DNA from 3 places in the Dactylosporangium sp. CA-092794 genome. Region 2 is predicted to be linked to each of the others. Evidence: riboswitches for the same ligand, from Rfam matches in the RefSeq annotation. Region 2 holds a riboswitch; each other region holds the start of a gene.
The links. A riboswitch is a leader RNA that binds a small molecule or an ion and turns the genes downstream of it on or off. The one in region 2 is predicted to bind cyclic di-AMP.
Positions count from the first base shown of each region.

Region 1: it holds a riboswitch for cyclic di-AMP, as region 2 does, so the genes downstream of both, ACQPXD_RS00390 (NlpC/P60 family protein) here and ACQPXD_RS10585 (C39 family peptidase) in region 2, are expected to answer to the same signal.
Region 3: it holds a riboswitch for cyclic di-AMP, as region 2 does, so the genes downstream of both, ACQPXD_RS55305 (coiled-coil domain-containing protein) here and ACQPXD_RS10585 (C39 family peptidase) in region 2, are expected to answer to the same signal.

Region 1 covers NZ_CP192044.1:88,264-93,207, forward strand. The annotation lists gene ACQPXD_RS00385 (LamG-like jellyroll fold domain-containing protein) at 1-748, shown strand, start outside; cyclic di-AMP (ydaO/yuaA leader) riboswitch at 858-989, shown strand; gene ACQPXD_RS00390 (NlpC/P60 family protein) at 1,001-1,996, shown strand; gene dcd (dCTP deaminase) at 2,030-2,608, opposite strand; gene ACQPXD_RS00400 (pyridoxamine 5'-phosphate oxidase family protein) at 2,683-3,189, shown strand; tRNA gene ACQPXD_RS00405 (tRNA-Gly) at 3,200-3,270, shown strand; gene ACQPXD_RS00410 (hypothetical protein) at 4,289-4,762, shown strand.
Region 2 covers NZ_CP192044.1:2,402,977-2,411,043, forward strand. The annotation lists gene ACQPXD_RS10580 (peptidase M23) at 1-765, opposite strand, end outside; cyclic di-AMP (ydaO/yuaA leader) riboswitch at 1,076-1,210, shown strand; gene ACQPXD_RS10585 (C39 family peptidase) at 1,218-2,114, shown strand; gene ACQPXD_RS10590 (transglycosylase domain-containing protein) at 2,553-4,667, opposite strand; gene asnB (asparagine synthase (glutamine-hydrolyzing)) at 4,845-6,767, shown strand; gene recQ (DNA helicase RecQ) at 6,777-8,067, opposite strand, start outside.
Region 3 covers NZ_CP192044.1:12,757,733-12,765,799, reverse strand. The annotation lists gene ACQPXD_RS55335 (NAD-dependent epimerase/dehydratase family protein) at 1-361, shown strand, start outside; gene ACQPXD_RS55330 (hypothetical protein) at 358-1,059, shown strand; gene ACQPXD_RS55325 (DUF3455 domain-containing protein) at 1,214-1,858, shown strand; gene ACQPXD_RS55320 (hypothetical protein) at 1,950-2,459, shown strand; gene ACQPXD_RS55315 (glycosyl hydrolase family 18 protein) at 2,704-4,131, shown strand; gene ACQPXD_RS55310 (exopolyphosphatase) at 4,168-5,121, opposite strand; gene ACQPXD_RS55305 (coiled-coil domain-containing protein) at 5,193-6,215, opposite strand; cyclic di-AMP (ydaO/yuaA leader) riboswitch at 6,225-6,370, opposite strand; gene ACQPXD_RS55300 (Hsp70 family protein) at 6,556-8,067, shown strand, end outside.

The sequences.
Region 1 (4,944 bases), 2.3 Mb from region 2:
GCCGGCGACCGGCGTTACGTCGGCGGTGCCCTTCGCGTCCGGCACGGCGCCGGGGATTCCCTCGGGTGGCCCTACGGCCTCGTCGCGGCCGCCGGGTCGGGGTGGGACGGCGGCGGTCCGGTATACCTTCGACGGCGGGCTCGGCGAACCGGTCCGGGACGCCGACGGGCGGCTGGAGCTGCGGGCGCGGCGGGCCGAGGGCGGTGAGCTGGCCGCGGTGGCGCACGACGGCGGACTCGCGGTGCGGTTTCCGGCCCGGTGTGAGCATTACGGTGCGGACAGTTGCGCTCGTGCGATCCTGCAGAGCGGTCCGGCCGGCTTTCTCAATCCCGGCCGCGGATCGTTCGGCTATGGCGCGAGTGTCCTTGTCAAGGCCGATGAGACTTCCAAGGGCGCCAATGTGGTGCAAAAAGGGTTCTCGGTCGGTGACAGTCAGTTCAAGCTGCAGATCGACGGGGTGGCGGGAAGGCCGAGCTGCGTGATTGTCGGCGCCCGTTCGGATGCCATTTTCGTAGCGTTGGCATCGCGGTCCGTCGCTGACGGGCGGTGGCACCGGATCGCGTGTTCGCGCGGTAACACACTGCTCACGGTCGCTGTGGACGGGGCCGAGGAGGGACGCACCGCAATTCCTTCGTCACTGTCCATAGTGAACGAGGATCCGCTGTGTATTGGCGGCAAGGGAACGAGCGCGAACAACGACCAGTTCGTCGGTGTAATCGATGATGTGTACGTCACTCGATACGCGTGACCTTTCCGGACGAATCGGACAAGAATCGCGCACTGACTTGAACCTGGGAACGGCTCACCCTTAACGTGAATCCCCGTCGGCCGGATGTCCGCACCCAGCACGGGCGCACCGGTCGGCGCCGCCGAGTCGATATCGGAGCCGGGGACCCACGCGCACCATCGGGGTGAATCCGCATTTGCGGTAGGGCGACCTTCCCGCCCGAACCCGTCAGCTAACCCGGTAGGCGGCCACGGAAGAAGGAGTAACTCCTCGGTGGAGACCCATCTGAGGTGGACGAGGTGGCCCAGCCGTCCGGTCAGGCTTCTTGTCGCGATCCTCGGCGGCCTGTCCCTCGCCGTCGGGATCACGGGGCTCGCGCACGCGGATCCGACCCCGGCCGAGATCGAGAAGCAGATCGACGACAAGTGGAACGAGATCGAGCCGATCATTGAGCAGCACAACCTGCTCAAGAGCCAGCTCGCCAGCAACCAGACCAAGCAGAAGCAGCTCGAGGCGCAGATCGCGCCCCTGCGCCAGCAGGTCGACGCCGCCTTCGACAAGGTGAGCGCGTTCGCGGTGCTGCAGTACAAGACCGGCCGCGTGTCCAAGCTCGACGCGATGCTCACCACGGGTTCGCCGGACACGTTCATCGACCAGATGACGATGCTCAACATGCTGGCGAAGGACGAGCAGGCGCGGATCCAGGACGTGCTGACGGCCAAGCAGCAGTATGACGCCCAGAAGGGCCCGATCGACCAGCTCGTCGCGCAGCAGGCCGAGCAGGAGGCCGCGCTCGCGAAGCAGGAACAGCAGATCAACGGCGAGATCAAGGCGCTCAACGACATGCGCGTCAAGGCGTATGGCTCGAGCGGCAGCACCGGCAACCTGCGCCCCGTGGCCTGCCCCGTCGAGTACTTCGGCGGCCCGGGCGCGAAGGCGGCCCAGGTGGCGTGCGCGCAGATCGGCAAGCCGTATGTGTTCGGCACCGAGGGCCCGAAGACCTTCGACTGCTCCGGGCTCACGCTGTATTCCTGGAAGCAGGCCGGCTACACGCTGCGGCACTACACGCAGTGGCAGTACTCGGACACCAAGCGCGTATCGCGAGCCGACCTCAAACCCGGCGACCTGGTGTTCTTCTACGGCGACCGACATCACGTCGGGCTGTATGTCGGCGGCGGCTGGATGGTCCACGCACCCAACGCCAGCGAACCGGTACAGATGAAAAAGATCGATTCAGAACCGATCAACGGGTACGGCAGAGTCGCATAGATTGCAGGGGGCGGGCCTACCGGGCCCGCCCTTTCAGCGTGTCGGCCACGTTCGCCAGTTCTGCCACGAGCGGCTCGGCGTGGGCCCGCGCTGCCCTTGGTAGCGCGAGCCGTAGACCGCCGAGCCATACGGGTGCTCGGACGGCGACGACAGCCGGAAGATGCACAGCTGCCCGATCTTCATGCCCGGCCACAGCCGGATCGGCAGGTTCGCCACGTTGGACAGCTCCAGCGTCACGTGCCCGGAGAACCCGGGGTCGATGAACCCAGCCGTCGAGTGCGTCAGCAGGCCGAGCCGCCCGAGACTGGACTTCCCCTCCAGCCGCCCGGCCAGCTGATCCCCGAGCGTGATCACCTCGAGCGTGGACGCGAGCACGAATTCCCCGGGGTGCAGCACGAACGGCTCCCCGTCGTCGACCTCGACCATCGACGTGAGCTCGTCCTGCTGGATCGCCGGATCAATGTGGGTATACAGGTGGTTGTTGAACACCCGGAACCACCGGTCGAGCCGCACGTCGATGCTGGACGGCTGCACCAGCGCCTGGTCGAACGGCTCGAGGCGCAACTGCCCGCCTTCGAGCTCCTTGCTGAGGTCACGGTCCGAAAGCAGCACCCTACGAGGTTACGTTGCGACCCTGGTTGGTGAAATTCGCCTCTATCGTACACATGTACGAGTAGATTTGACCCATGGCATCGTGGGCCCACTTCGCCGCGGCCGAGCCCTCCCTCGCCGCGGCCATCCGCACGCTGATCTGCCAGTACGGCCCGGGCCTGGGCTACCTGGCCACCGTCCGCCCGGACGGCGCTCCGCGCCTCCACCCGGTCTCCCCGGTCATCACCGACGCCGGCCTGTTCTGCTTCGTGCTGCCCTCCCCGAAGCGCCACGACCTGGACCGCGACGGCCGATACGCACTGCACAGCTTCCCGTCGACCGACTCGGACGACGAGGCCTACCTGTCCGGCCGCGCCGTGCCGGTCACCGACGCCCCGCTGACCGCCCACCTGGCCACCACGATGCGCGCCGCCCCGGGCATCGACTGGAGGCTCTACGAGCTGACCGTCGACCTCGCCTTGCTGGTCCACCACGACACACCAACCACCGCCACCCACACGGTCTGGAAGGCCACCCAACCCCACGTGCCACGCCGAAGGCAAAATGGCCCGTGCACGACGCCCGCGGATTCGGTACAGTAGGCGTCGCCTCGCGGGTGTAGTTCAATGGCAGAACATCAGCTTCCCAAGCTGACAGTGAGGGTTCGATTCCCTTCACCCGCTCGATCCTGGGATCCCCTTGTTCGCCGAGAGCGCGAACCTGGGGATCTCGCCATTTTTCCTGGGGCCGAGCCCCAGACCCCACGGTGGGTGGGCGCTCTCCGCCGGGGTGGGCCGGCCTCCGGGGTGGGTTGCTCTCTGGGGTTCGGTCATTGTTCGCAGTTGCCGTGCCGTTGGCGGTCCAGGTTGGTCCACTGTCGGCTGCGCTGCTGATGGTGGGGGCGCCTGGGGGCCATTGCGGCAGGTTTCGTGAGATCACTCCAGGCCGCTCGGGACGGCTCCGCATCGCCAACGCCTTGAACCGGTCGGCGATGACCTTGTCCAGGGTCTCGGCGTCGAGGAGTGCCCCATGCTGGCCGGGCTGCGACAGGATCGCAGGTCGACGCGCGCGATGAGGGCATCGCGGTTCAGCGGGTCGTCGAGATTGGCGGCCGCCGGGCGGGGCTGGAACTCTACCGCGGGGCTGATCACGTCCGCTGGTGTGGTGTATGAGGCTAGCGCCTGATCGTGCTTGGTTGATGTCGGCCGCCGGCGGCCGACGCAGACTGGGTGCCGGTGGCTGCCGGCGGGGGCACGAGCGGTCATCAGCGCCGCCGAGCCGGACGTATGTCTCCGTGATCATGATGCCCGTACTGACCGCACACCGGGTTGCCATGATCCCGGAGACTTTCGGTACACAGGGGTACATCACCACTCCGCGATCATGAAAAACCGTTGGTGTCGATGCAGGGTTGCGCATGATCACGGAGACTTCCGGCCGCTGCGGCGTGCCTCGCGGGCCGCGGCGCCCGACGGGTGGGACGTGATTGCCGATCGCGGCCGCCCCGGGGCGTTGGGGCGCGCAGGCCGGGCACCGCTCGGTCGCCGGCGGGCACGGCGGCCAGCAGCGCCGGTTCCCGGGTGGCGCCGGGCGGTGCCGGGGGAGTGAAGGAGCCGGGAGAAGCGCGGCGCCCCCAGCCACGCTCAAGGCCGCCGACTCCTACATCCAACCGTCGTCTCCAGACTGGCTACGATCCGCGCTGTGCGGCTCCCGGAAGTCATCCCGATCAAGTACATGCCTGACTATCGCACCGACCGCATCGGACGGCATGAAGGCGGACAGTTCTTCGCTGACGTCACTGGCGCGTACCAAGAAGGCGTCACCCTGGGGCGTGATTGGCGTCACCAACAGCGGATCTATGCGGTTCTCCATCGCTTCGACGACAGTGGGCATCACATGGGCTCGGACATATGGTTCGCCGGCGTCAGGGCCGACAGCCCTGCAGTCGTCGAACGAGCCGAACAGGTGCTGTCGGGCTGGCTGTCGAACCTTGGGGCAGTCACCTACTGCAACATCGCCATCCGGCCCTTCCGGGCGGACTTCGACGGCGTCGTCTTTGGGCTCGCTGACGAGACCACCGACGATCCGGACGAGGGCCACGGCGGCCCATGGGCCGAGCTCTACCCTCAACGGCTTGGGTTCCACGAGCCCTGGGACGGCAAGTACGACACCTAAGCGTCCGCCGACCTGACTATTTCAACAGGCTTCCCAATGGCGTGTCTCGTCATGGCTGGTCGTGGACTACCGTGAACATGAGTCACGTGACGATGGAGGTGCAGGGATGAGCAAGCACGGCGCCCGAGCGCCGCTCGGGTCGCGCTACGCGGATCAGCGTCCATACGTCGTCGTGACTGATC
Region 2 (8,067 bases):
GTAGTCGTAGCCCACGCCCTCGTTCGGGTGCTGCAGCGACGCGGGCAGGTTGGCGTTGGCCAGGTTGCGCAGGTGGCTCTCCTGCAGGGCGGTGGAGACCGCGATGACCGCGGCCTTGGCCGGCAGCCGCTCGTGGCGGGCCACGTCGACGATCGCCGCCGCGTTGTCCATCTCGGCCTGCGTCAGGCCGCCGACCGGCACCGGCGGCTTCGCCGCGGGCGCGGGACTCGACGCGGCCGGCGCCGGCGCCTTGGAAGATCGCGTGGCCGGGTCGGTGGCGCGCTTCGCCCGGTCGTAGTCGCGCGAGGCGGGGCCGGTGCTGGCCCGGTCGGCGTCGGCGACCAGCGCCGATCCTGAGCCCGCCGGGCCGCCGCGGCCGGCCGGAGTGCTCAGCGTCGTGGACAACCCGAAGGCGGCCATCGCGACCACCAGCGCGGCCACCGCGCCCTGGCGGGCACCGGCCGGCATTGCCCCGAGCCGGGAGGGCAGCGTCGCACCGAGCCGGGAGGGCAGTGCGGCACCGAGCCGGGAGGGGAGGGCCGAGGTGAGGCGAGCCGGGAGGGCCGAGCCGAGCCGGTTCGGGACGGCGGCTTTGAACCGGCCGGTTTGGGCCGCGAGGCCCCGGGCCGCCCGGATCAGGCGGCGGGGCGGCAAGAACGCCACCAGCCAGTGGGTCGCGTGCCGGAATCGGCGGAGCCGCAGGTGCCGCGGCTTGCCGTTGGCACCATCGCTGAGCTGCGGTTTTTCGTCGGCGCTGTCGTGCATCCGGGCAGGCTAGCCCGGCCTCCCGAGCGGGTGATTCCGGGCATGAGAAACGGCCCGGCGGCCTATGGGCACAGCCCCGTCCGCGCGCCTCCGATGTCCCGGGCGGCCTGTGGTCATAGGGCCGTCCGCGTTCCTTGCATTTCGCGCATTCCGTACAAAGGCGGCGGCCCGGCGGCCTCCGGGCAGGCGGCGGGCCGCGCGGCTCCGGATCGCGCGGTGGCCGAATCACCCGGGGGGTGAAATGGCCTCTGACCGGCCCGTTTACCGTCTACGCACCCGTCGTGGCCCATGTTCGCCGCGGGGCGACTCCGCGGCGGATCCGCCGAGTCGTGCCCTGGGCACGAGCCGGGGACCCAGGTACCTGGGGTGAATCCGCCGTCCGCGGTAGGGCGATCTTCCCGCCCGAACCCGTCAGCTAACCCGGTAGGCGGTCCCGGAAGGAGCAGGTACCCGTGCCGTACCTCTACAAACCCCGGCATTCGCCCACCAAACCCACCTCCGCCCGCCGGCTGCCGATCGCGGCCGCCTCCGCCGTCCTCGCCGTCGCCGCGGGCGTCGGCGTCGCCGCTCTCCAGCAGTCGGGCGGCGCCGCCACGACCGCGACCGCCGCCGACGCCCAGTCCCTCTCCGAGGCGGAGTCATCCGCCGGGGCGGCGACCGCGGCCGAGCTCGCCAGGCAGCGCGGACAGGCCCCGCCCGACCCGGCGAAGACCGGCACGAAGGGCGGCACCGCCACCACCGGCAAGCCGACCGCCGCGGCCAAGGCCGCGCCCACCCCGGCCGCGACGACCGCCGCGGCGGCACCGTCGCCGTCGGCCCCGGCCAGCACGGCGCCGCCGGCCCAGAAGGACGTGTCGTACCAGTTCGCCTGGCAGGAGAACTATTACTTCTGCGGGCCGGCGGCGACGCGGATCGCGCTCACCGCGCGCGGGCTGACCCCGTCGCAGTCGGAGGTCGCGCAGAAGCTCGGCACCACGGTCAACGGCACGAACTCGGCGGACGACACGACCCGGGCGCTGAACGGGTACCTCGGCACGTCCTTCTACAAGTCGCACTTCATCCGCGGGCAGTCGGCGACCCAGTCCGACGTCGACCAGCTGCGCGCCGACCTCGTCAACGCGATCTCGCAGGGCTACGCGGTGGTGGCCAACATCGCCGGGTCGACGACCGACGAGAACGGGCACGCGCACTCGTATCCGGACGGGCACTTCCTGACCGTCGTCGGCTACCGCGACAACGGGCAGATCGCCCAGATCGCCGACCCCGCCGACGCGCTGGGCGTCGGCTCGTACCCGCTGACCACGGCCAAGCTGGCCGACTGGATCGCCCTCCGCGGCTATTCAGCCTGATTGCCAACATATGCGGAAATATCGGATAAATCCGGACGCGCCAGCGTCTGGATTTATCCGCCCGCAAGGGCTCAGCCACGTCGCGTCCGCCGGCGCGGTGGATGAGGCCAGCGCCTGATCGTGCCAGTTGATATCCGGCGGGACACAAGCGATCATCGACGCCGACCCCCGGGCGGCACGGCAAACCGGTGCGGATGTCGCACCCGTCGGGCGCACCCTGCGATCCGCGCGGCCGGGCCGGACGTATGTCTCCGTGATCATGATGTCTGCGGTGACCGCACACCGGGTTTGCCATGATCCCGGAGACTTGTGGTACACGGGGGTACATCAGCACTCCGTGATCATGAAAAACCGTTGGTGTCGGTGCCAGTTGCGCATGATCACGGAGACTTCCGGTCGCTGCGCCGCGTGCAGCGCCCGACGTGCGGGATGTGGGCGTCAGCCGCCCAGTGCGCGAGCCCGGGTGGGGGCGGGGAAGCCCTTGACCGGCTGGCCGCGCACCGCGGCCGCCATCGTCACCGCGACCGCCTGGTTGACCGAGCTGGACACGCCGCCGCCGACCGAGTCGTTGGGGTTGTCCGGGTTCACCGCGATCCCGGCCGCCGCCACCTGCGGCGTGAAGCCGACGAACGTCTCCGTCGAGTTGTACTCCGAGCTGCCCGTCTTGCCGGCGACCGGGCGCCCGCCGAGGATGCCGGACACGGCCTCCGCCGTACCGCCGTCGCACTTGCCGTAGACCGAGCCCTTGCCGACCGGGCAGCGCGCCGCGTCGGTCGCGGCCGCGGCCACGTCGGGGTCGACCGCCTGCTTGCACTTCGGCGCGGCCGCCTCGACCGGCTTGCCGGCCTGGTCGGTGATCGACAGCACCGGCAGGGGCTGGCAGTACAGCCCGCCGGCGGCGACCGTCGCGTAGGCGTTGGCCAGCTCCAGCGGCGTGGTCGAGGCGTTGCCGAGCGTGAACGAGCCCCACTCGTCAGCCTTGCCGGCCATCGTCTGGTCGCCCTCGGCCCGGAACGTGATGCCGAGCCGCTGCGCCATCTCCACTACGCGTTTCGCGCCGACCCGCTGCTCCAGCCACACGAAGTACGTGTTCACGGAGCGGCCGAACCCCGTCCACATCGACCGGTTGCCGTCCATCCAGCTCGGGCTGTCGTTGGCCGGGCACCACCGGCCGCCGCAGGAGCCGGCGCCGCTGCCGGGCCAGATGGTCACCAGCCGGGCCGGCGCGTTGAAGGAGGTGCTCAGCGGCAGGCCGTTCTCGAGCGCGGTGAGCATCGTGAACATCTTGAACGTCGAGCCGGCCTGGTAGCCCTGGACCCCGGCGCCGCCCCCGACGAGCTGGTTCACGGTGTTGGGGTACGCCGGGTGCTGATCCGGGTTCGCCTCGAGGCTGTAGTGGCGGTTGACGGCCATGGCGAGGACCCGCCCGGTGCCCGGCGTGACGACGGCGAGGGGGAGCGAGCGGGCGTTGCCGTAGCCGTACACCCGCAGCGACTGCTCCAGCGCGGTGGCCTGGATGCCCGGGTCCAGCGAGGTGACGACCGTGTAGCCGCCGGTGCGCAGCTTCTCGTCGCGCTCGGACGTGGAGGCGCCGAACTCGGGCTGGCTGTTCCACCACTGGCGGAAGTAGTCGCAGAAGAAGCCCCAGTCGTTGTGCTCCTGCGCCACCGACGCGCAGTCGTTGGGCAGCCGCTGCTGGCTGATCTTGAGCTCGCCGGCCTTGGCCGCCTCCGCCTCGGCGGGCGTGATCGTCTTCATCTTCGCCATCGCGTCGAGCGTGTAGGCGCGCCGCTGCAGGGCGGCGGCCTTGTCGCCGGTGATCGGGTTGTCGGCGTCGGGGGACTGCAGCAGGCCGGCCAGCAGCGCCGCCTCGGGCAGGGTGAGGTCGGCCGGGGTCTTGCCGAAGTACGTCGCGGCGGCGGCGTAGATGCCGTAGGCGCCCGCCCCGAAGTAGGAGATGTTGAGGTACTGCTGCAAAATCTGCTGCTTGCTGATCTGCTTCTCCAGCGCGCCGGCGTAGCGCATCTCGCGCAGCTTGCGCGCCGGGGTGTCCGCGAGCGCGTCCAGGTGCTGCTGCGGCGTGAGGCTCGCGTCGTTCTTGAGCACATTGCGCACGTACTGCATGGTCAGCGTCGACGCGCCCTGCTGCGCCTGGCCGCGGCTGTTGGACACGAAGGCGCGCAGCACGCCCCGCGCGTCGACGCCGTGGTGCTGGTAGAAGCGGGTGTCCTCGGCCGCGACGACGGCCTGTTGCAGTACCGTCGCCACCTGATCAAGCGGAATGTCACGCCGGTTCTCGTCGTAGAACGTGGTGATGAGCGTCTTGCCGTCGCTCGCGTAGACGTAGGTCGTCTGCGCCGGCGGCGGCATGGCCAGGTCGGTCGGCAGGTTCTCCCACGTGTCGCTGCCCGCCTTCGCCGCGCCCCCGGTCGCCAGCGCCAGCGGCAGCGTGGCCGCGGCGACCACCAGCCCGGCGAGGATCCCGCACAGCAGCAGCCGCAGGACCTTGCCGCCGAAGCGGAGCAACGTGATACCGGCACGGGCGAGGCGCATTGCGTGGTCTCCCAGCTACGACGGGCGGTTCGCGAGCAGCGCGGCGGCTACCCGGCGGGCCTTCGGGCTAACCGCCGCGGCGCCGACTTCACCCGTGGCACCTTGCCGGGCGAGCGTCCGGATGGGCGGCCGGGCAACCGCCCGTCCATGTGCCTGGCCTCTGTTCGGCTGGACGCCATGTGCGGCTTCCTGATGTACGTCGGCAACTCCACCATCACCGCCGAGACCCTCGGCCACATGGAGCGTCAGCTCGGCCTGCTCGACCACCGCGGCCCCGACGACATGGCGCTGGAACGGATCGGTCTCGGCGTGGCGGCCGGCTTCAAGCGATTGGCCATCATCGACCGGCAGGGTAGCCGTCAGCCGCTGCGCTACCCGCCGACCGGCCCGGACGCGGGCCGCTGGACGCTGGTCTTCAACGGCGAGATCTACAACTTCGAGGCGCTGCGCGCGGAGCTGATCCGGGACCACGGCGCGGTTTTCGCCACCGACGGCGACTCGGAGGTGCTCGCCGCGGCGTTCCACCACTGGGGCGAGGCCGCCCTGGACCGGTTCCGGGGCATGTTCGCGTTCGCGCTGTGGGACTCCGAGAACGACACGCTCTACGCGGCCCGCGACCCGTTCGGCATCAAGCCGCTCTACTACGTGGCGGACCCGCGCGGGCTGTGGCTGTGCAGCGAGAAGGCGCCGCTGCTGGAGCACGCGTCGGCGGAGCTGGACGGCACGGCGCTGTCGCTGTACCTGACCATGCAGTACGTGCCGGAGCCGTACACCCTGCACCGGGACGTGGCCCGGCTGCCCGCCGGCGGCCTGCTGGTGCGCGAGCTCGGCCGGGCCCCGATCGTGCGCCGCTACGCCCGCCCGACCTTCCGCCCCGACCCGACGATCACCGAGACCGCCGCCGTCGCCGAGCTGCGCGCGGCACTGCGCGACAGCGTCCGCGCCCACCTGCGCGCCGACGTGCCGGTGGGCGCCTTCCTGTCCAGCGGCATCGACTCGACCGCGATCGTCGCCCTGGCCGCCGAGATCCACCCCCGCCTGCAGGCCTTCACCGCCGGCTTCGACACCGCCACCGCCTACTCGGAGCTGGAGATCGCCGAACGCTCCGCGAAGCGCCTCGGCGTCGAGCTCATCCCCGCGATCGTCCGCCCGGAGCAGGTCATGGAGGCCCTGCCGAGGATTGTCTGGCACCTGGGCGACCCGGTCGCCGACCCGTCGATCGTGCCGCTGTACTTCCTGGCCCGCACCGCCGCGGAACACGTGACGGTCGTCCTGTCCGGCGAGGGCGCCGACGAGCTGGCCGGCGGCTACACCATCTACCGCGAGCCGAGATCAGTGGCCCCGGTCCAGCACCTGGGCGCTCCCCTCCAGCGCGCCTTGCGCACCCTGGCGAGGGCCATGCCCGCCGGCGTCCGCGGCAAGAGTTACCTCGAGCGCGCCACCACGCCGATGCCGCAGCGGTACTTCGGCAACGCCCGCGTCCTGTCCGACCCCGAGAAGGCCAGGCTCCTGCGCGGCACCCCGGCCATCGGCCACCCGCACGTGACGGCGGTCCTCTACGCGGAGGCCGCTCTCCTGGACGACGTGGCCACGATGCAGCACATCGACGTCAACACCTGGCTGCCCGGCGACATCCTCACCAAGGCCGACCGCATGTCGATGGCCCACTCCCTGGAACTGCGCGTGCCGTTCCTGGACCGCCGCGTCTTCGAGGTCCTCTCCCGCCTCCCGGAAACCCTGAAGGTCCCCAAACGCGGCCGCACCACGAAGTACGCCCTCCGCCGCGCGATGGAGGGCATCGTCCCCGACTTCATCACCGACCGCCCGAAGCTGGGCTTCCCCACGCCGGCCCGCCGCTGGCTGCGCACGGAACTGGCCGAATGGGCCCACCACGTCCTCTCCACCTCGGGCGCCGGCCACCTGCTGGACCTGGACTACGCCCATGAGCTCCTCAAGGAACACGAACGCGGCGACGCCGATCATGCGAGAAAGCTCTGGATTCTCCTCTCCTTCTGCCTGTGGCACGGCATCTTCGTCGACGGCTCGGTGACGATCCCCGTCCAGAAACCGCGGAGCGAACCGCGCAAGACCACGGTCTGATCCCCGGTCTCAGGACACCTCCGCTAAAGCCGACAGAATCTGCGACCCGAACTTGGCCAGCTTGCTCTCCCCGACCCCGCTGACGGTGGCCAGCGCCTCCAGCGACTCCGGCCGCTCGGCCGCGATCTGCCGCAGCGTCGCGTCATGGAAGATCACATACGCCGGCACGCCCTGCTCCTTCGCCGTGGCCGCCCGCCACGCCCGGAGGTGCTCGAAGACCGGCGCCACCTCGGCCGGCAGCTCGGCGGCCTCCCGCTGCCGAGCCGTCTTCGCCGTCTTCGCCACCGACACGGGGCGCTCGGGCTCGCGCCGGAGCATGACCGGCCGGCGGCGGCCCAGGACCTCGGCGCTGCCGTCGGTAAGGACCAGCGTGCCGTAGTCGCCCTCGACCGCCAGCAGCCCCTGGGCGAGCAGCTGGCGGATCACCGCCCGCCACTCCGCCTCGCGCAGGTCGGCGCCGACGCCGAAGACGGTCAGCTCGTCGTGGTGCCACTGGACGACCTTGTCGGTCTTCTTGCCGAGCAGGATGTCGATGCACTGGCCGGCGCCGAACTTCTGGTTGCGCTCCCGGTGCAGCCGGTAGACGGTGGACAGCAGCTTCTGCGCGGCGATCGTGCCGTCCCAGGACTCGGGCGGGGCCAGGCACGTGTCGCAGTTGTCGCACGACTTGCCCAGCTCCTGGCCGAAGTAGGCGAGCAGCCGGGCCCGCCGGCACTCGACCGTCTCGCATAGGGCGAGCATCGCGTCGAGGTGCTGCGAGAGGTTGCGGCGGTGGGCGGCGTCGCCCTCCGAGGTGTCGATCATCTTGCGCTGCTGGACCACGTCCTGCAGGCCGTAGGCGAGCCAGGCCACCGACGGCTCGCCGTCGCGCCCGGCCCGGCCGGTCTCCTGGTAGTAGCCCTCGATCGACTTCGGCAGGTCGAGGTGGGCGACGAAGCGCACGTCGGGCTTGTCGATGCCCATCCCGAACGCGATCGTGGCGACCATGACCAGGCCGTCCTCGCGCAGGAAGCGGGACTGGTTGCCGGCCCGGATCCGGTCGTCGAGGCCGGCGTGATACGGCAGCGCGGGGATCCCGTTGTCCTTGAGGAACTCGGCGATCTTCTCCACCGAGTTGCGGGACAGGCAGTAGACGATCCCGGCCTCGCCGCGGTGCTCGCCGCGCAGGAACTCCAGCAGCTGGCGGCGCGGATCCTGCTTGGCGACGATCCGATACTGAATGTTGGGCCGGTCGAAGCTGGACACGAAGTGCCGCGCCTCGGTGAGCCCCAGCCGGGTGGCGATCTCCTGGTGCGTGGCG
Region 3 (8,067 bases), 2.7 Mb from region 2:
CTCGTACACGCCGGACGTCGCCGCCGCGCTCGTCGCCCTCGGCACCCGGCCCGGCGCGACGGGGGCGGTGTGGCACCTGCCCGTCGCCGAGACGCGCACCACCCGGCAGATCATCGACCACGTCTACGCCCGCGCCGGCCACCGGCCGCGCACGCTCGCCGCCGGCCGGACCACCCTGCGCCTGCTCGGGCTGGTCCGGCCCGAGATGCGCGAGTACCTCCACACGCTCTACCAGTTCACCGGCCGCTGGGTCGTCGACGACGGCAAGTTCCGCGCCGCCTTCGGCGACCTCTCCACCCCGCTCGACGACGCCCTGGCCGCGACGCTCGCCTGGTACCGCACCCGGAAGGACATCCCATGACCGCGCAGACGACCCTCGTGAACGCCCGCACGACCCGCCGCCTCGCCGCCGTGCTGATGGCCGGGGCGGCCGTGCTCGCCATCGCCGGCTTCACCGCGCTCGGCTCCGTCTTCGACTACCCCCAGATTCTGAAGGCCCCGACCGCCGACATCCTGGCCCGCTACCGCGCGCACCAGGGCGCCGTCACCGGCTGGTTCGCCGTCCTGGTCGTCGGCGCCGCGCTGCTCGCCCCGGTCGGCGTCCTGCTCGGGCGGATCGGCGCCGCCCGGCTCGGCCGGTGGACCGCCGGTGCCGGCATCGCCGCCGCGGCCGTGCAGGTCGCCGGCCTGTCCCGCTGGGTCCTGTTCGTGCCGGGCATCAGCGCCGACGCCGCCGACCCGGCGCGGACCGCCGGCGCCTTCCGGACGTTCGAGCGGCTGCACACCTGGCTCGGCGAGATCGTCGGCGAGACCATCGGCTACGCCCTCACCGCGGCCTTCACCGTCCTGGTGGTGCGCGCCGTGACCCGGGCCGTCGCCCCGCGCTGGATGAGCTACCTCGGCTACCTGTCGGCGGCGCTGATCGCCACCGGCGTGCTCATCCCGCTCGGCCTCGCCGCCGCCGGCCTCAGCAACTTCGCCGGATACGTCGCCTGGTGCCTGTGGCTCATCGCGATGTCCGTCTTCCTCTGGCGAACCCCGCCAACCGTTCAGCCGTAGGTCTGTCTTTGGTGTACGGAATTCCTGGTACGCCCGGATCAAACGGATCTCGTTGATATTTGTCACCGCCGATCGGTGTATCCCCCGGAATGGGTGAGTGCGTCAATAGGGCGGAAAACTCAGTCCGAAATCCGTAAAGGGGGAACGATCCGCCATGCGCTCAGCACTCGGAAAGTGGGTCGGCCGGCACAAGCTGGCGACGACCGCGATCGCCGCGGCGGCGCTGGTCGCCGTCGGCACCGGCACGGCATCGGCCGCGACCGACGCCGCCCAGGCGACCGACACGACCCTCGACGCGACCGCGGGCAGCCACTTCCGGCTGCCGGCCGGGGCGCCGACGCCGGGCAGCGGATTCCGCATCGGCTCGGCCTACCACGTCACGGCCGGGACGCAGACCTACGCCTGCACCGCCAACGCCGACGGCACCGGCACGTGGGCGACGAAATCCACGCCCGAGGCCCAGCTCAAGCGCTACGGCCGGCCGGCGACCACGATCCACCACTACGCCGGGCCGCGCTGGGAATCCAATGTGGACCACTCGATCATCCTCGGCGCGGTCGACCAGACCACGCCGAAGGACGGCACCATCCCGTGGCTGCTGCTGCACGTGGTCGCCCACGAGAACACCACGCCGGGCGAGCTGGACAAGGTGGCGTTCATCAGCCGGGTCAACACCACCGGCGGCGTGGGCCCGACCGGCGCCTGCACGCCGAGCACCGACGCGCCCCGGTCGGTCGCATACACCGCCGACTACGTCTTCTGGGTGCCCTGCACGCCGCCGTCCCGCCCGGCCCGCTGAGTGGTGGCACGTTTCGGGGATTGCCGGGTTTGACGGGTCGCTTACCGTTCTTCTCGGCAACCACAACGACTTCTCAAGGGGCCGAAACGCAATGAGCGACTACGACGGCGGCGAGCAGCTGGACCCGGGCTACACCGGCAACGACCAGCCGGAGACGCTCGACCCGGGCTACACCGGCAACGACCAGCCCGACGTGTACGGTGGCCACGACGTGGACTACGGCCAGTACGAGGCCGGTCAGGAGCACGGCTCGCTCGACCAGCTCCACCACGCCGCCGGCAGCGAGGCGGACCACGACAGCCAGTTCAACACCTTCGAGCAGGACCACCACGCGGCCGAGTCCACCGCCTTCTCGCAGGGCCACCACGTGGAGTACGACCAGCCCGCCGCGGTCCACTACGAGTCGGACGACTTCACCAACTACAGCCACAACGCCGAGGTCGACGACCACGTCTTCGCCGCCGAGGGCAGCGAGTCGTCGCACCAGGCCGAGTTCTCCGACCTCGACGCCCTGCGCGAGCGGTTCGACAGCGACTTCGCCTCGGGCACCGAGTTCCACGGCGAGGGCGGTGCCGCCGGCATCTCCGCGGTCTCCAGCTGACCCGACGGCTTCACGAGGCCGCCATCCCCGCCCGGGGGTGGCGGCCTCTTCGTGTGTACGGACCGGTGCCGAAATATTGACAACTAATAGTTAACTTTCCTATTGTATCGGCACCTGTCACTGTACCGGCGCACCTGGACGACCCCGGCACCCCCACCCCGTCCGATCCCACCGGACGTGCGCCGGGCCGACCACGAGCCGTCCCACCGTGCTCCGCGCCGGTCCACCACCCGAAGGAGCACCGATGTCCTCCCACTCGGAGTCCGGGACCGCCCGCTCCGGACCTCGCCGGACGCGCCGATCGGCCTTCACCGCGGCGGCCGTCGCCGCCGCCACCGCCGCGGCCGGCGTGGCGGTCGTCCTCGCCGCCCAGCCCGCCGCGAACGCGGCCACGCTGCCCAACGGCTTCAAGAGCATCGGCTACATGCCGTCCTGGGCCGGCAGCGCCAACGCCATCCAGTACACCAAGCTGACCCACATCAACTACGCGTTCATCCTGCCCAACAGCAACGGCAGCCTGCAGGGGCTGGACAACCCGTCGAAACTGCAGTCGATCGTGTCCCAGGGCCACGCCGCCGGGGTGAAGGTGTCGATCTCGATCGGCGGCTGGAACGACGGCAACGACTCCGCCTTCGAGGCCCTCGCCGGCAACGCCACCGCGCGGACCGCGTTCGTCAACAACGTCGTCAACTTCGTCAACCAGTACAGCCTCGACGGCGTTGACATCGACTGGGAGTACCCGGACCCGGGTACCTCCGCCAACAACTACACCGCGCTCATGTCCCAGCTCAGCACCGCCATGCACAGCCGGGGCAAGCTGCTGACCGCGGCCGTGGTGTCGGAGGGCGGCACCACCGGCGGCGTGCAGCCGGCCGTGTTCGGCTACGTCGACTGGCTCAACATCATGACCTACGACGGCGGCAGCCCGCACGCGAACTACGACTGGTCGGTCAACGCGGTCAACGGCTGGAAGAGCCGCGGCCTGCCGGCCGGCAAGGCCGTCATCGGCGTGCCGTTCTACTCCCGGCCCGGGTACTACACCTTCGCTGACCTCGTCTCCCGCGACCCGGCCAACGCCAACCGGGACTGCACCACGGTCAACGGCTCCAACGAGTGCTACAACGGCATCCCGACGGTCAAGCGCAAGACGCAGTGGGCCATGGCCAACGGCGGCGGGATCATGTTCTGGGAGATGTCCCAGGACGCCACCGGCGCCAACTCGCTGGTGAACGCGATCTACGAGACGGCCACCGGCGGCGGCACCCCGCCGACCACCCCGCCGTCGGGCCGCACGGGCCGGATCACCGGCCTGGCCGGCAAGTGCGCCGACGTGGCCGCCGCGTCGACCGCCAACGGCACGGCGATCCAGCTCTACACCTGCAACGGCACCACCGCGCAGAACTGGACGGTGGCCGCCGACGGCACGCTGCGCGCCCTGGGCAAGTGCATGGACGTGACCTCCGCCGGCACGGCGAACGGCACGAAGATCCAGCTCTGGGACTGCAACGGCTCCGGTGCGCAGGTCTGGCAGTACAACACCTCGAACAGCACCTTGCGCAACCCCGTGTCGAACAAGTGCCTCGACGTCACCGACAACAGCTCGGCCGACGGCGCGCGCCTGCAGATCTGGGACTGCTTCGCCGGCGCCAACCAGCGCTGGACTCTGCCGTAACCACCGCTCCGCGGTGGGGTGTGGTCGCCGCCTCGATCACGCCCCGCCGCGGCGGGCGGCGGAGGTCATCGGGGCGCCGACCTGGTCGATGAGCTCGGCCAGCACGCGCTCGGCGGCGTCGTGCGAGACCTGGCAGGTGCCGGCCGCGAGGTGGCCGCCCCCGCCGTACCGCAGCATCACCGACCCGATATCGGTGGGCGAGCTGCGGTCCAGGATGGATCTGCCCACCGCGAAGACGGTGTTGAGCTTCTGCTTGCCCCAGATCACGTGGATCGACACCCGGGCCTCGGGGAACAGGGCGTAGACCATGAACCGGTTGCCGGCGAAGATGACCTCCTCCGCGCGCAGGTCGACCACGACCACGTCGCCGTGCATACGGGACACCCGGCGCACCTGGTCGACGAAGAGCTCCTGCTGCTCGCGGAAGAGCTCCGCCCGCTCGGCCACGTCGGGCAGCGCCAGGATCTCCTGCACGTCCTGGTGGTCGATGCACGCGTCGATGAGCTGCATCATCAGCTGGTAGTTGGAGATGCGGAACTGACGGAACCGGCCCAGCCCGGTGCGGCTGTCCATCAGGAAGTTCAGCAGCGTCCAGCCCTTCGGGTGCAGGATGTCGTCGATGTGGTACTGCGCCGAGTCGGCCTGGTCCACCGCCTCCATCAGCTCGTCCGAGACGTGCGGGAAGCGCTCCCCGCCGCCGAAGTGGTCGTAGATCACCCGGGCCGCCGACGGGGCCGCCGGGTCGATCACGTGGTTGGTGGCGGTGCCGCCGGTCCGCAGGGTCTCCGAGTGGTGGTGGTCGAAGACCAGGTGCGCGCCGGGGGCATACGGCAGGTTCGTCAGGATGTCCGTCGGGCCCACGTCGACGGCGCCGTCCTGAACGTCCTTGGGGTGCACGAACGTGATGTCGCCGATGAGGCCCAGGTGGCGCAGCAGCACGGCGCAGACCAGTCCGTCGAAGTCGCTGCGGGTCACGAGACGGTACTTCACGGTGAATCCCCCAAGCGCGCGACGGCCGGTCGACAAGAGCCTTATCGACCGGCCGCCCGACTACGTGAGGATTACAGGATCGACAGGTGAACGTGGTTCGTGTGATCGCTGGACGGGTCGCCGGCCACGCCGCTGTAGTGGTGCCAGCCGGCCGCCGGGGTCCAGATCTGTTTGAACCAGATGACGTACATGACGCCGAGGCGGTCGGCGTTCTTCACGAAGTAGGCCGCGAGCGTGCTGCCGTAGACGAAGTCGTCGCCCGAGGCGACCCCGCCGAAGCCGGACTTGGTCTGCACCGAGAAGTCGCACGCGCGGCCCTTCGGGTGCTCATACGGCCCGCTGGGGCGGAAGCACGACACGAACCGCTTGAAGCCCGCCGCCTGTGCCTGCTGCATGGCGTGCAGCATGCGCGGCGTGATGCAGCCGGTGGTGGTGGGGTCGTTGACGCTGCACGACTCCTTGGGCAGCGAGCCGTTGGCGTTGCGCGGCGTCGGCTCGGCGAGCGGTAGGTTGGCGCTGACGAAGCCCTTACTCGGGCCGCCGGCCAGGGCGAGCGCCTTCTCCGCCTCCTTCTTCTGCTGCTCCATGGTCTGGACCTGTTGCTGCTGCGTGGCGACCTCGTCGTCGAGGGCCTGCTTCTGCGCCGCCTGGTTCTCCTTGAGCAGCTTGAGCTGGTGCAGCAGGTTGTCGTTGTGGTGGGCGATCTCGTTGATGGAGCCGGCCCGCTCGGCGAAGCTGTCCGGGCTGCCGGAGTCCATCAGCGCGGCGAACGTGGACAGGGGACCGGTGCGGTAGGCCGCGACGGCGATCGCGGACACCTGCTCCTGGATGTTCGCCAGCTGGGCCTCGGTCGCCTGCAGCTGCTGGGTGAGCTGCGCCTGGTGCTGCACGGAGGCGTCGAAGCGGGCCTTGGCGTCGGTCCAGGCGCGGGTGGTGTCCTCCAGGACGGAGCCCAGCGTCGGATTGGCGCCGGCGCCCTCGTCCCCGGTGTCGCCGCCCGGCTCGGCGGAGGCGGGCGTGGCGGTCAGCCCCGCGAGCACACAAGCGGCCAGCAGCGCGACGATGACGCGCCGGTAGGGATGTCGCGATGACATCTGGGTCGTTGTTCCTTCCGTCGGCCGCCGACCGAGTTAGCTGACGGGTTCGGGACGGAACGACCCCTACCACCCTCGCGAGGAGGGTAGATTCACCCCAACATTACGGTGGGTCCCCGGCTCGCCACGGTGCGGCGATTAGGCGGCAGCCACGCCCGGCACCGGGGGCGGTGCCCGCATGGACGTGACCGTCCGTCACTGTACCCAGGGCATCGAAATTGCGCACCGCACCGTTTGGGCGGACATTCCCGCAACCTCGCCGGTGGTCGCCGATAGTGACTCACATCACGTCCGAACGGTCGCTGCTGCTGCGCTTCCGTGCGCCGTAACGTCCACGGCCATGAGGCTGGGCGTCGACTTCGGTACCTCGCACACCGTCGCGGTTCTGTCACGGCCCGACGGCCGCAGCGACGCGCTGCTGTTCGACGCCTCCCCGCTGCTGCCCTCGGCCGTCTTCGCGGACCCGGGTGGCGCGCTGCTCACGGGGCGTGACGCCGAGCGCAGCGCCCGGCTCGACCCGGCCGCCTATGAGCCGCACCCGAAGCGCCGCATCGACGACGTCGCGCTCTTCCTCGGCGGCCGCGACGTGCGGGTGGTCGAGCTCGTCGCGGCGGTGCTGCGCCGGGTCGCCGACGAGGCCACGCGCGCCGCCGGCCGCCCGATCGAGGCCACCGTGCTGACCCACCCCACCGGCTGGGGCCCGCAGCGGCGCTCGCTGCTGCTCGACGCGGCCGCACGGGCCGGCCTGCCCGCCGTCGCGCTGGTCGCCGAGCCGGTCGCCGCCGCGATGTACTTCACGACCGTCCTCGGTCACCACGTGCCGGACGGCCACGCCATCGTGGTGTACGACTTCGGCGGCGGCACCTTCGACATCAGCGTGGTCCGCCGCTCGGGCACGGACTGGGAGGTCGTGGCCGCCCAGGGCCTGGACGACGTCGGCGGCGTCGACCTCGACGCGACGATCGTGGACTGGGTCGGCCGGCAGGTCACGGGTGGCGACGCGGAGCTCTGGAAGCGCCTGGAGGCGCCGCAGAGCACCCCCGACCGCCGCCACCGCCGGGCCCTGTGGGAGGACGCCCGCGCGGTGAAGGAGCTGCTCAGCCGGGCCACCGCGGGCGGGATCGCGGTGCCGCTGTTCGACGTCGACCTGCACCTGACCCGCACGGAGTTCGAGATCCTGGCCCGCCCCTGGCTGGACCGCACGGTCACGCTCACCACCGCGACGATGTTCACCAGCGGCGTGAGCGCGGACCGGCTGGCCGGCGTGTTCCTGGTCGGCGGGGCCAGCCGGGTGCCGCTCGTGGCCACGCTGCTGCACCGCGCGCTCGGCGTGGCGCCGGTGGTCCTGGAGCAGCCCGAGCTGGTGGTGGCCCTGGGCAGCCTGCTGGCCGCCCCTACTGCTCCCGTTGTCGTCGCCGACGTTGTTGCCGAAGCGCCCGTCGTTGTCGTCGCGGAAGCGCCCGTTGTCGTCGCGGCAGCGCCCGTTGTTGTCGCGGAAGAGCCCGTTGTCGTAGCGGACGAACCCGTCGTCGTTGTCGCGGAAGCGCCGGTCGCGCCGCGGCGGCGCAGGGTGAACTGGCTGCTCGCCGTGATCGGCGCGATCGTCGTCCTGGGGCTGCTCGGCACCCGGGTCCTCGACCACATCAACTACCCGCCCATCCAGACGGGTTTCTTCGCGCCCTTCACCCCGAAGCCGCTGCTGGTGCTGCTCGCCATGACGCTCACGGTGGCGGCGGCCGGCCGCTCGGCGCTGCCCGCCTACCGCGCGCTGATCCCGGCCCTGATCGCCATCGGCGGCGGGCTGGCCGTCCTGGTCGCCGGGGGGACGGTGACCCTTCCCGGCCCCGCGCTG